2 regions of the Amycolatopsis sp. cmx-4-83 genome follow, and region 1 is predicted to be linked to the other one. Evidence: riboswitches for the same ligand, from Rfam matches in the RefSeq annotation. Region 1 holds a riboswitch; the other holds the start of a gene.
What was found. Region 1 has a riboswitch for cobalamin ahead of cobN (cobaltochelatase subunit CobN). Riboswitches for the same ligand answer to the same signal wherever they lie in the genome.

Region 1 (4,904 bases):
CTCGGGATCGCCTTCGGGTCGACGGTGTAGAAGTTCCGCCCGGTCGGCAGCACGTTGACCAGCCCGCGCAACGGCGACCCGCTGGGCCCGGCCGGGATGTAACCGCCGTCGAGGGCGTGCAGCACCGAGTCGAGTTCCGCGGTCGTGCCCGCCAGCCGCGGGACGATCTCCTCCGCCGCGAACGAAAGCACCCGCGCGACCTGGGCGTCCGGGGCCACCGACGCGACGGCGGTGGCGTCCCAGCCACGCATTTCCATCGTCTGCACGAGTTCCCGCGCCGTTTTCTCGACCGCGTCCACTTCGGACATCGGCGCGTCTTCCTTCAAGCCCAGCGCCGAACGCAGGCCCGGCACCGCGCCCTGCTTGCCGCCCCACATCTGGGACGCGCGCAGCATCGACAGCACCAGGTTGACCCGCGCTTCCCCGACCGGTGCCGCGCCGAGGACGTGCAGCCCGTCGCGGATCTGCGCGTCCTTGACCTCGCACAGCCAGCCGTCGATGTGCAGCAGGAAGTCGTCGAACTCCGCGTCGTGCGGGCGTGCCTCGACGCCGAGGTCGTGGTCGAGCTTCGCGGCCTGGATGAGCGTCCAGATCTGGGCGCGGATCGCGGGCAGCTTCGCCGGGTCCATCGCCGCGATGTTCGCGTGCTCGTCGAGCAGCTGCTCCAGCCGCGCCATGTCGCCGTAGGACTCCGCGCGCGCCATCGGCGGGATCAGGTGGTCGACGATCGTCGCGTGCGCCCGCCGCTTCGCCTGCGCGCCTTCGCCCGGGTCGTTGATCAGGAACGGGTACACCAGCGGCAGGTTCCCGAGCACGGCGTCCGGCGCGCACGACGCCGAAAGCCCCGCCGTCTTGCCCGGCAGCCACTCCAGCGACCCGTGCTTGCCGAGGTGGACGACGGCGTGCGCGCCGAACTCCTCCTCCAGCCAGCGGTACGCGGCCAGGTAGTGGTGGCTCGGGGGGAGGTCCGGGTTGTGGTAGATCGCGACGGGGTTCTCGCCGAACCCGCGCGGCGGCTGGATCATGATGATGACGTTGCCGCTCTGCAGTGACGCCAGCACGATGTCGCCGTTTTCGACGTACAGCTCACCCGGCGCCGGGCCCCAGTGTTCTTCCACCCCCGAACGCAGCTCCGCGGGCAGCGCGTCGAACCACTCCTGGTAGCGCGCGGCGGGGACGCGGATCGGGTTGCCGGACAGCTGTTCCTCGGTCAGCCACTCCGGGTCCTGCCCGCCGGCCGCGATCAGCGCGTGGATCAGCGCGTCGCCGTCCGGCTGGTCGGTCCCGGTCGGGTCGACGCCGGGGAAGGCGTCCGGCCCCAGGTCGTAGCCCTGCTCGCGCATCCGCCGCAGCAGCTCGATCGTCGACGCCGGGGTGTCCAGCCCGACCGCGTTGCCGACGCGGGAGTGCTTCGTCGGGTACGCGGACAGCATCAGCGCGATGCGCCGCTCCGCCGGGGGCGTGTGCCGCAGCCGGGCGTGCGCCAGCGCGATGCGGGCGACGCGGGACGCGCGTTCGGCGTCCGGGACGTACCGGGGCAGGCCGTCTTCGTCGAGTTCCTTGAACGAGAACGGCACCGTGATCAGCCGCCCGTCGAACTCCGGCACGGCCATCTGGTTGCCGGCGTCGAGCGGGGAGAGCCCGTCGTCGCTCGCCGCCCACGTCTCGCGGTCGCTGGTCAGGCACAGCGCCTGCAGGATCGGGACGTCGAGCGCGGCCATCTCGGCGACGTCCCAGGCCTCGTCGTCCCCGCCGGCCCCGACCTCGGACGGCTTCGTTCCGCCCGCCGCCAGCACCGTGACCAGCAGGGCGTCCACCTTCCCCAGCTCGGCCATCATCTCCGGCTCGCGCGTCCGCAGCGAAGCGCAGTAGATCGGCAACGCGCGCCCGCCGGCGGCCTCGATCTCGTCGGCGAGCGTGTGGACGAACTGCGTGTTCCCGGACAGGTGGTGCGCGCGGTAGTACAGGATCCCGATCACCGGGCCCTCGGCGCGCGAAGGCCGCTCGAGAACGCCCCAGCCCGGCTGCCGGGCGGGCGGCTCGAAGCCGTCGCCGGTGAGCAGGAGCGTGTCGGAGAGGAACCGGTGCAGCTGGGTGAGGTTCGCCGGGCCGCCCTGCGCGAGGTACGCGTGGGCCTCGGCGGCGATGCCCGCCGGGACGGTCGAGAGCTTCATCAGCTCGGCGTCCGGCGTCTGCTCCCCGCCCAGCACGACGACGTGCGCGCCCGACGCCCGCAGCGTGTCCAGGCCCTCCTGCCAGCTGCGCGGGGTGCCGAGGATCCGCGCGACGACGATCTTCACGCCGTCGAGCAGCGCCGGCAGCTCGGCGACGTCGAGCCGGGCGGGGTTGCCGAGCCGGTATTCGCCGTCGGCCGAACGGGCGCTGAGCAGGTCGGTGTCCGAAGTGGACAGCAGCAGGATCACGAGGTTCCTCCTCGGGGTCCGCGCCCCGGGTAGACGGACGCGCCGGCGGGAGTTCCTGGCTTCCGGGATCTCTCCCGGTCACAGTGGCGGGACCGCCCCGGACTCTCACCGGGTTCCTCCACCTGCCGACGCGTGGGTTCCGCCTCACTCTCCGGTGCGGCCGACCCGGCGTCAAGGTGACGTGCGCGGCTCAGAGCCGCTTGGCCGTGCGGAACGCCTTCGCGTACGTCCCGGACCCGTCGATCAGCGAGACCCCGCCCGCGTCGCCGAAGGTCGGGCCGTTCGCCACCTTGCGGCTGGACAGCACGCGGTGGTGCCCGTCGCCGTCGATGCCCAGGTAGATGCCCGTGTGCGAGACCTGTGGGCCGAGCTGCGGCTCGAGGTTGAAGAACAGCAGGTCACCCGGCTGGAGCCGGCTGAAGTCCGTCACCTGCTTCTTCTCGTCGGGTATCAGCGTGGTGCCCGGCCCCAGCTCGGCCAGCGCCCACGCCCGCCGCGGCAGGCCGGGGCCCTTCGTGTTCGTGCCGAGCAGCGGGTAGCCCGCCCGGTAGCCGTAGACCATCCGCACGAACCCCGAGCAGTCGAGGGACCGGGCGCGCCGCGGCTCCGCGGCCTCGTGGACGCCGTCCGGGAAGTCCCAGCCGATGCCCAGGTAGTCGTAGAAATCGGACTTCTCGAGCCGCCCCTCGGCGCTGTCCGGGCCGAAGCTGGCGTCCCCGGCCACGCGCAGCTTCTTCACGACCTGGTCGGCCGCGCCGTCGGTGTACTGCAGCGCCACCGCGAGCACGTCCGGGCCGGTGTCGGCGGCCGCCTTCGGGAACCAGCCGGTGAACCACGGCTCCTTCTCCGCGCCCGCCTGCCACGGCTGCGGCGCGAGCCGGATCCAGGCCGTCGACGTGATGCCGGCTGTGGTGAACTTCGGCTCGGTGAACGTCCGGGACCGGCCGGTCAGCATGACCGTGCGGGAGCCGTCGGTGAACGACGCCAGCTGGGCGCCCGCCCCGTCGCGCACGATCGTCCGGGCCGGGTCGGCCAGCCGGTCGTAGGTGTAGCCGCCGGTGACCGCCGCTCCCGAGGGTGCGGGCGACGCCGAGATGGCCGTGATGTCCTGCCGGTCCTGCGTGGCGACGTACAGCGCGGCCGCGCCGGACAGGCCGATGACCGCGGCGAGGACACCGATCCGGACCGCCTTGCGCATCGTCACCTCACACCGTCGGGACCAGGCCGATCAGCACGCCGCTGATCAGCACCGCGTAACTGGCCAGGCTGACGCCGCCGGTGGCGAGCATCGTCGCCACCGGCTTCTGCCGGACCAGCTGGTAGGCGACCAGGCCCGGCACCACGAACCCGAGCGTCTGGTGCACGAACAGCAGCGGGAAGTCGGCCTGGAGGAAGAGCAGCAACGTCGTCTGCAGCAGCACGCCGAGCAGCACGACCGCGGCGAAGAGCCGCTTGCCGTACAGGATGACCATGCGCTGCAACGCCTTCGTGCCGCCGAAGGTCAGCGCCGTCATCAGCACGATGATCGCCGCGCGCCGGTAGTCCTCGACCATCGTCAGCGCGATCCAGCCGGGCGTGATCATCCCGCCGGGGGACAGGTTCGTCGTCAGGTAGCAGACCAGCGACAGCAGCAGGCCGATGGCGAGCCCGACGGTGGCGACCTCGGGGGCGAGGGACGTGGTGAGCATCAGGAGACCGGTTCCAGTTTCGCGAGTTCCTCGATGAGCAGTTCCCCCTGGCCGTGGATGTTGCCGATGGCGATGAGCGACGCCTGCCGCTCGACGCCGCCGACGATCCCGCGCAGCAGTTCCCGCGGCGAGCGCGAACCACCGAGGTCGACGACCCGGTCGTGCCACTCGCTGGGGATCGCGGCGCGGGCGCTGCGGGGCGGTTCGCCGATCAGCACGACGCGCTCCGGGGCGATGCGGGGGATCAGCGCGCCCATCTGGCCGTTGCGCTCGACGCGGTCCGGCCGGCAGTTGATGATCACGTGCAGCGGGTCGGAGATCGCGCCTTGCGCGCGGAGCTGGTCGATGTTCATCAACGTCGATTCGGGGTCGTTGGCGGCGAAGACGTTGGCGAAGCGCAGGTGGCGGCGGCCGGCGCGGTACTGGTGGACCTGGAGCACGCCCGGGTCCGGCGGTGCGGCCCACATGCCGTCCAGCGCCAGCTGCCGGTTGACGCCGAGCAGGTCCGCCACGGCGAGCGCGATGGCGACGTTCTCCTTGAAGGTGATCCAGCCGAAGCCGCGCATCTCCTGGTCGGACACGGATTCCGGGTCGACGGCGATGAGCTCGCAGTCCCGTTTGGCCGCCTCCTCCTGGAGGATGTGCAGCCGGTCCTTCTCCGCGGTCAGGCAGATCCCGCCGACCGGCATCGAGCGGGACAGCGAGCGGGCGACGTCGTCGAGGGTCGGGCCCATCTCGGCGAGGTGGTCTTCGCGGACGTTGCACAGCACGCCGATGGTGGAGCGGATGAGCT
Region 2 (4,904 bases), on a different contig from region 1:
TGTGGTCGCGGCCGGGGGCCAGATCGGACGGCTCAGCCGCGGTCCTCCAGACGGGCTCGGACCGCCGCCGAGCAGGCGCCGACCGCCGCGGCCTGGGTTCCGTGGGCCGAAAGCGGTGAAGGCCACCTTGAGGAACCCGAAGTTCCCCAAGGTGGCATCCACGGCTTCCGGCACCGGGAACTGTCGGACCCCGCGGCTAAACTGGAGACCGGGGGGCGCAGCCCGTCACGCCAGCTCCGCCCGCACCTCCGCCGCCGCGGTGACCAGGTTGCGCAGGGCCGGTTCCACCTCCGCGTAGCCGCGTGTCTTCAGGCCGCAGTCCGGGTTCACCCACACCCGCGAAGCCGGCACCGCGCCCACCGCCGTCCGCAGCGACTCCGCCACCTCGGACACCGGTGGCACCCGCGGCGAGTGGATGTCGTACACCCCCGGGCCCACGCCGCGGGCGAAGCCGGCCGTGGCGAGGTCGGCCAGCACCTCCATCTTCGAGCGGGCCGCCTCGATCGACGTGACGTCCGCGTCCAGCGCGTCGATCGCCGGGAGGACCTCGCCGAACTCCGAATAGCACATGTGCGTGTGGATCTGGGTCGTGTCCGCGATCCCCGACGTCGCCAGCCGGAACGCCGAAACCGCCCACCCGAAGTACTCCGCGTGCGCGGAACGCCGCAGCGGCAGCAGTTCCCGCAGCGCCGGCTCGTCGACCTGGACGATCCGGATGCCCGCCGCCTCCAGGTCGCGGACCTCGTCGCGGATCGCCAGCGCCACTTGCCTTGCGGTCTCGGCCAGTGGCTGGTCGTCGCGGACGAACGACCACGCCAGGATCGTCACCGGGCCGGTCAGCATCCCCTTGACCGGCTTGCGCGTCAGGCCCTGCGCGTACCGGGCCCACGCCACGGTCATCGGCGCCGGCCGCGAGACGTCGCCGTAGAGGATCGGCGGGCGGACGCAGCGCGAGCCGTACGACTGCACCCAGCCGTGCGCCGTCGCGGCGAACCCGCCCAGCTGCTCGGCGAAGTACTGCACCATGTCGTTGCGCTCCGGCTCGCCGTGCACCAGCACGTCCAGCCCGAGCTCCTCCTGCAGCCGGACGACCCGCTCGACTTCGCGGCGCATCGCGGCGTCGTAACCGGCGTCGTCGAGCGTCCCGGCCCGGTGCGCCGCCCGCGCCCGGCGCACCTCGGCGGTCTGCGGGAACGAGCCGATCGTCGTGGTCGGCAGCGGCGGCAGCCCGAGCGCGGCCTGCTGGGCGGCGGCGCGCTGCTCGTAAGGCGCCCGGACGTCCTCCTCGAGCGCGGCCAGCCGGGCCCGGACGCCCGGATCGGCCAGCTCGGCCGCCGAAGCCCGGTCCGCGACCGCCGCCCGCGCCGCGGCCAGGTCCGGCGAGCCGCCCCGCAGCGCGCGCCCGAGCAGCACGACCTCGTCGACCTTCTGCCGCGCGAACGCGAGCCAGCTCTTCAGCCGCGGGTGCAGGTCTTCGCGCGAGACGTCGTAGGGCACGTGCAGCAGCGAGCACGACGTCGAGACGCTCACGGACTTCGCGACGCCGAGCAGCGTCGCGGCCTTGCTCAGCGCCCGGTGCGGGTCGGTCCGCCAGACGTTGCGCCCGTCGACGACCCCGGCCACGACCTCCTTGTCCCGCAACGCGGGCTCGGCCGCGACAGTGTCCACAAAGGACTCATCGCTGACGAGGTCGACGGCCAGCGCGTCGATGGGCGCGCGGGCCAGCACGCCGAGCCCGCGGCCCAGTCCGCCGAAGTAGCCGGCCACCAGCAGCTTCGGCCGGGCCGTCGCCTTCCCGAGCCAGTGGTACGCGCGGATCAGCGCGTTCAGCTCGGCCTCGGTGCGGTCGGCGGCGAACGCGGGTTCGTCGAGCTGGACCCACTCCGCGCCCTCGTCGTGCAGCTTCGCGAGCAGGTCGGCGTAGCGGGGGAGCAGCGCGTCGAGCAGTTCCAGCGGGGCGAACCCGCCGGTTCCCTTGCTCAGCAGCAGGAACGTGACCGGGCCGACGAGCACCGGCCGCGTCTCGATCCCGAGGGCGCGGGCCTCCCAGTACTCGTCGAGGGGTTTGGTGCCGGCGAGCGTGAACTCGGTGTCCGGGCCCAGTTCGGGGACGAGGTAGTGGTAGTTCGTGTCGAACCACTTCGTCATTTCCAGTGCCGGCGCGTCCTGCACACCCCGCGCCGCGGCGAAGTAGGTGTCGAGCGGCGAAAGCCCCGGCCGGGCGGGCAGCGCACCGAACAGTTCGGCGGTGTCGAGCACGTGGTCGTAGTGCGAGAACGTGTTGGACGGGATCGAGTCCAGCCCGGCGTCGCGCAGTTCGCGCCAGGTGCGTTCGCGCAGGTCCCGGCCGGTGGCGAGCAACGCGGCCGCGTCGATCCCGCCCGCCCAGTAGCGCTCGAGGGCGCGTTTGAGCTCCCGGTCCGGGCCGATCCGGGGGTAGCCGAGCACAGTGGTGCCGATGGTCACAGCTCTCTCCTCGCGAGCTAGTCCGAAGAGCCCGGACGCGCGCGAAGGCGAGCGTTTCGGTCGTGCCCATCCCGCGAGGCCCGGACTCGCGCACGCCGTCGGCGTCCGCACCACGGGCAGGTCTTCGGACTCGTGGGCGCACTGCGCAGTTCTACCGGCCGTCGCTTCCCAAGCTCACGCTCAGTGCTTCATGACGGCTTTCGTTCCCACTCACCGCTGCGGGGCAGTCCCGGATTCGCACCGGGTTCCCTGTTGCCTCCCCCACGACGCAGCTCGGCCACGCCCTGGGGGAACCAGTGGCGTGGCCGAGCCTAGCGGGAGAGGTCAGTCCCAGTCGAGAGCGCCGCCCGACTGGTACTCGATGACGCGGGTCTCGAAGAAGTTCTTCTCCTTCTTCAGGTCCATCGCCTCGGACATCCACGGGAACGGGTTCTCGGTCTCACCGAAGATCGGGGCGAGCCCGATCTGCTGCGCGCGGCGGTCGGTGATGAAGTGCATGTACTGCTCGCACAGCTGCGCCGACAGGCCGAGCATGCCGCGCGGCATCGTGTCGCGGGCGTACTTGACCTCGAGCTCGCACGCCTCCTTCAGCATGCCGCGGATCTCTTCCTGGAACTCGGGGGTCCACAGGTGCGGGTTCTCGATCTTGATCTGGTTGATGCAGTCGATGCCGAAGTTCAGGTGGATCGACTCGTCGCGCAGGATGTACTGGTACTGCTCGGCGATGCCGACCATCTTGTTGCGGCGGCCCAGCGACAGGATCTGCGCGAAACCGGTGTAGAACCACATGCCCTCGAAGATCACGTAGAACGCCACGAGGTCACGCAGGAACGCCGTGTCGGCCTCCGGCGTGCCGGTCTCGAAGTCCGGGTCCTCGAGGTGCTGCGTGTACTTCAGCGCCCACGCGTCCTTGTCCGAAATGGACGGAACCTCGCGGTACATGTTGAACAGCTCGCCCTCGACCAGGCCGAGGCTTTCGCAGATGTACTGGAAGGTGTGCGTGTGCACGGCTTCCTCGAACGCCTGGCGCAGCAGGTACTGGCGGCACTCGGGGTTGGTGATCTGGCGGTACACCGCGAGCACGATGTTGTTGGCCACCAGGGACTCCGCGGTCGCGAAGAAGCCCAGGTTGCGCTTGAGCATCTGCCGCTCGTCCTCGGTGAGGCCGTCCTTCGACTTCCACAGCGCGATGTCCGCCTGCATGGCGACCTCGGTCGGCATCCAGTGGTTGTTGCAGCCGGCCAGGTACTTCTCCCAGGCCCACGTGTACTTCATCGGCAGCAGCTGGTTGACGTCGGCGCGCGCGTTGATCATGCGCTTGTCGTCGACGTTGATCCGGGCGGCGCCGACCTCGATCTCCCCGAGGCCGGTGGCGCCCGTCGTCTCCACGTTGGTCATGTTCTTCGGGTTCCTTACTGGCAGGATTCGCAGTCGGGGTCGTCGATGCGGCAGGCGGCGCCGTCGGTGGCGACGAAGTCGACGTCGGGCTCCGGCTTGGGCGCCGGGGCGGGCGTCGGGACCGGGGCGGGGGCCGGGGTGGCCGCCGCGGGGGCCGGGGTGGCCGAGACGGCGTTCAGCTTGCCGTCGGTGCCGCGCAGGGTGCTCTTCTCCACGTGCGTCGCCGACTGCGCGCGCAGGTAGTACGTGGTCTTGAGGCCCTTGTGCCACGCGTAGCGGTACAGCTGGTCGAGCTTGCGGCCGCTCGGCGCCGCGATGTAAAGGTTCAGCGACTGCGCCTGGTCGATCCACTTCTGGCGCACCGAACCGGCGTCGACGATCCACTTCGACTCGATCTCGAACGCCGTGGCGTACAACGCCTTCAGGTCGTCCGGCACGCGGTCGATCTGGCCGAGGCTGCCGTCGAAGTACTTCAGGTCCGACACCATGACCTCGTCCCACAGCCCGCGCTGCTTGAGCGAGCGGACCAGGTGCGGGTTGACCACGGTGAAGTCGCCGGACATGTTCGACTTGACGAACAGGTTCTGGAACAGCGGCTCGATCGACTGCCCGACGCCGGAGATGTTGGAGATCGTCGCGGTCGGCGCGATCGCCATCACGTTGGAGTTGCGCATGCCGACGGTCTTGACGCGCTCGCGCAGCGGCGCCCAGTCCAAAGTGGACGAGGTGTCGACGTCGAGGGCGTCACCCTGGCGCGCGTCGATGAGCAGCTGCAGCGAGTCGATCGGCAGGATGCCCTTGCTCCACAGCGATCCCTCGAACGACTGGTACTGGCCGCGCTCCTCGGCGAGGTCGGTCGACGCCGAGATCGCGTAGTAGGACAGGTGCTCCATCGAGACGTCGGCGAACTTCACGGCCTCGTCCGAGGCGAACGGGACGCCGATCTCGAACAGCGCGTCCTGGAAGCCCATGATGCCCAGGCCGACCGGGCGGTGGCGCAGGTTGGAGCGGCGCGCCTCCGGGATCGTGTAGAAGTTGAT

Region 2: linked by a shared signal. The riboswitch ahead of metE (5-methyltetrahydropteroyltriglutamate--homocysteine S-methyltransferase) and the one ahead of cobN (cobaltochelatase subunit CobN) in region 1 are both predicted to bind cobalamin.

The regions. Positions count from the first base shown of each region.
Region 1 covers NZ_JAEBEF010000004.1:510,310-515,213, forward strand. Annotated here, with positions in the region: gene cobN (cobaltochelatase subunit CobN) at 1-2,423, opposite strand, end outside; cobalamin riboswitch at 2,453-2,582, opposite strand; gene ACLJQM_RS14875 (NlpC/P60 family protein) at 2,614-3,621, opposite strand; gene ACLJQM_RS14880 (poly-gamma-glutamate biosynthesis protein PgsC/CapC) at 3,629-4,111, opposite strand; gene pgsB (poly-gamma-glutamate synthase PgsB) at 4,111-4,904, opposite strand, start outside.
Region 2 covers NZ_JAEBEF010000013.1:360-5,263, forward strand. Annotated here, with positions in the region: gene metE (5-methyltetrahydropteroyltriglutamate--homocysteine S-methyltransferase) at 226-2,466, opposite strand; cobalamin riboswitch at 2,564-2,779, opposite strand; gene ACLJQM_RS36320 (ribonucleotide-diphosphate reductase subunit beta) at 2,791-3,864, opposite strand; gene ACLJQM_RS36325 (ribonucleoside-diphosphate reductase subunit alpha) at 3,879-4,904, opposite strand, start outside.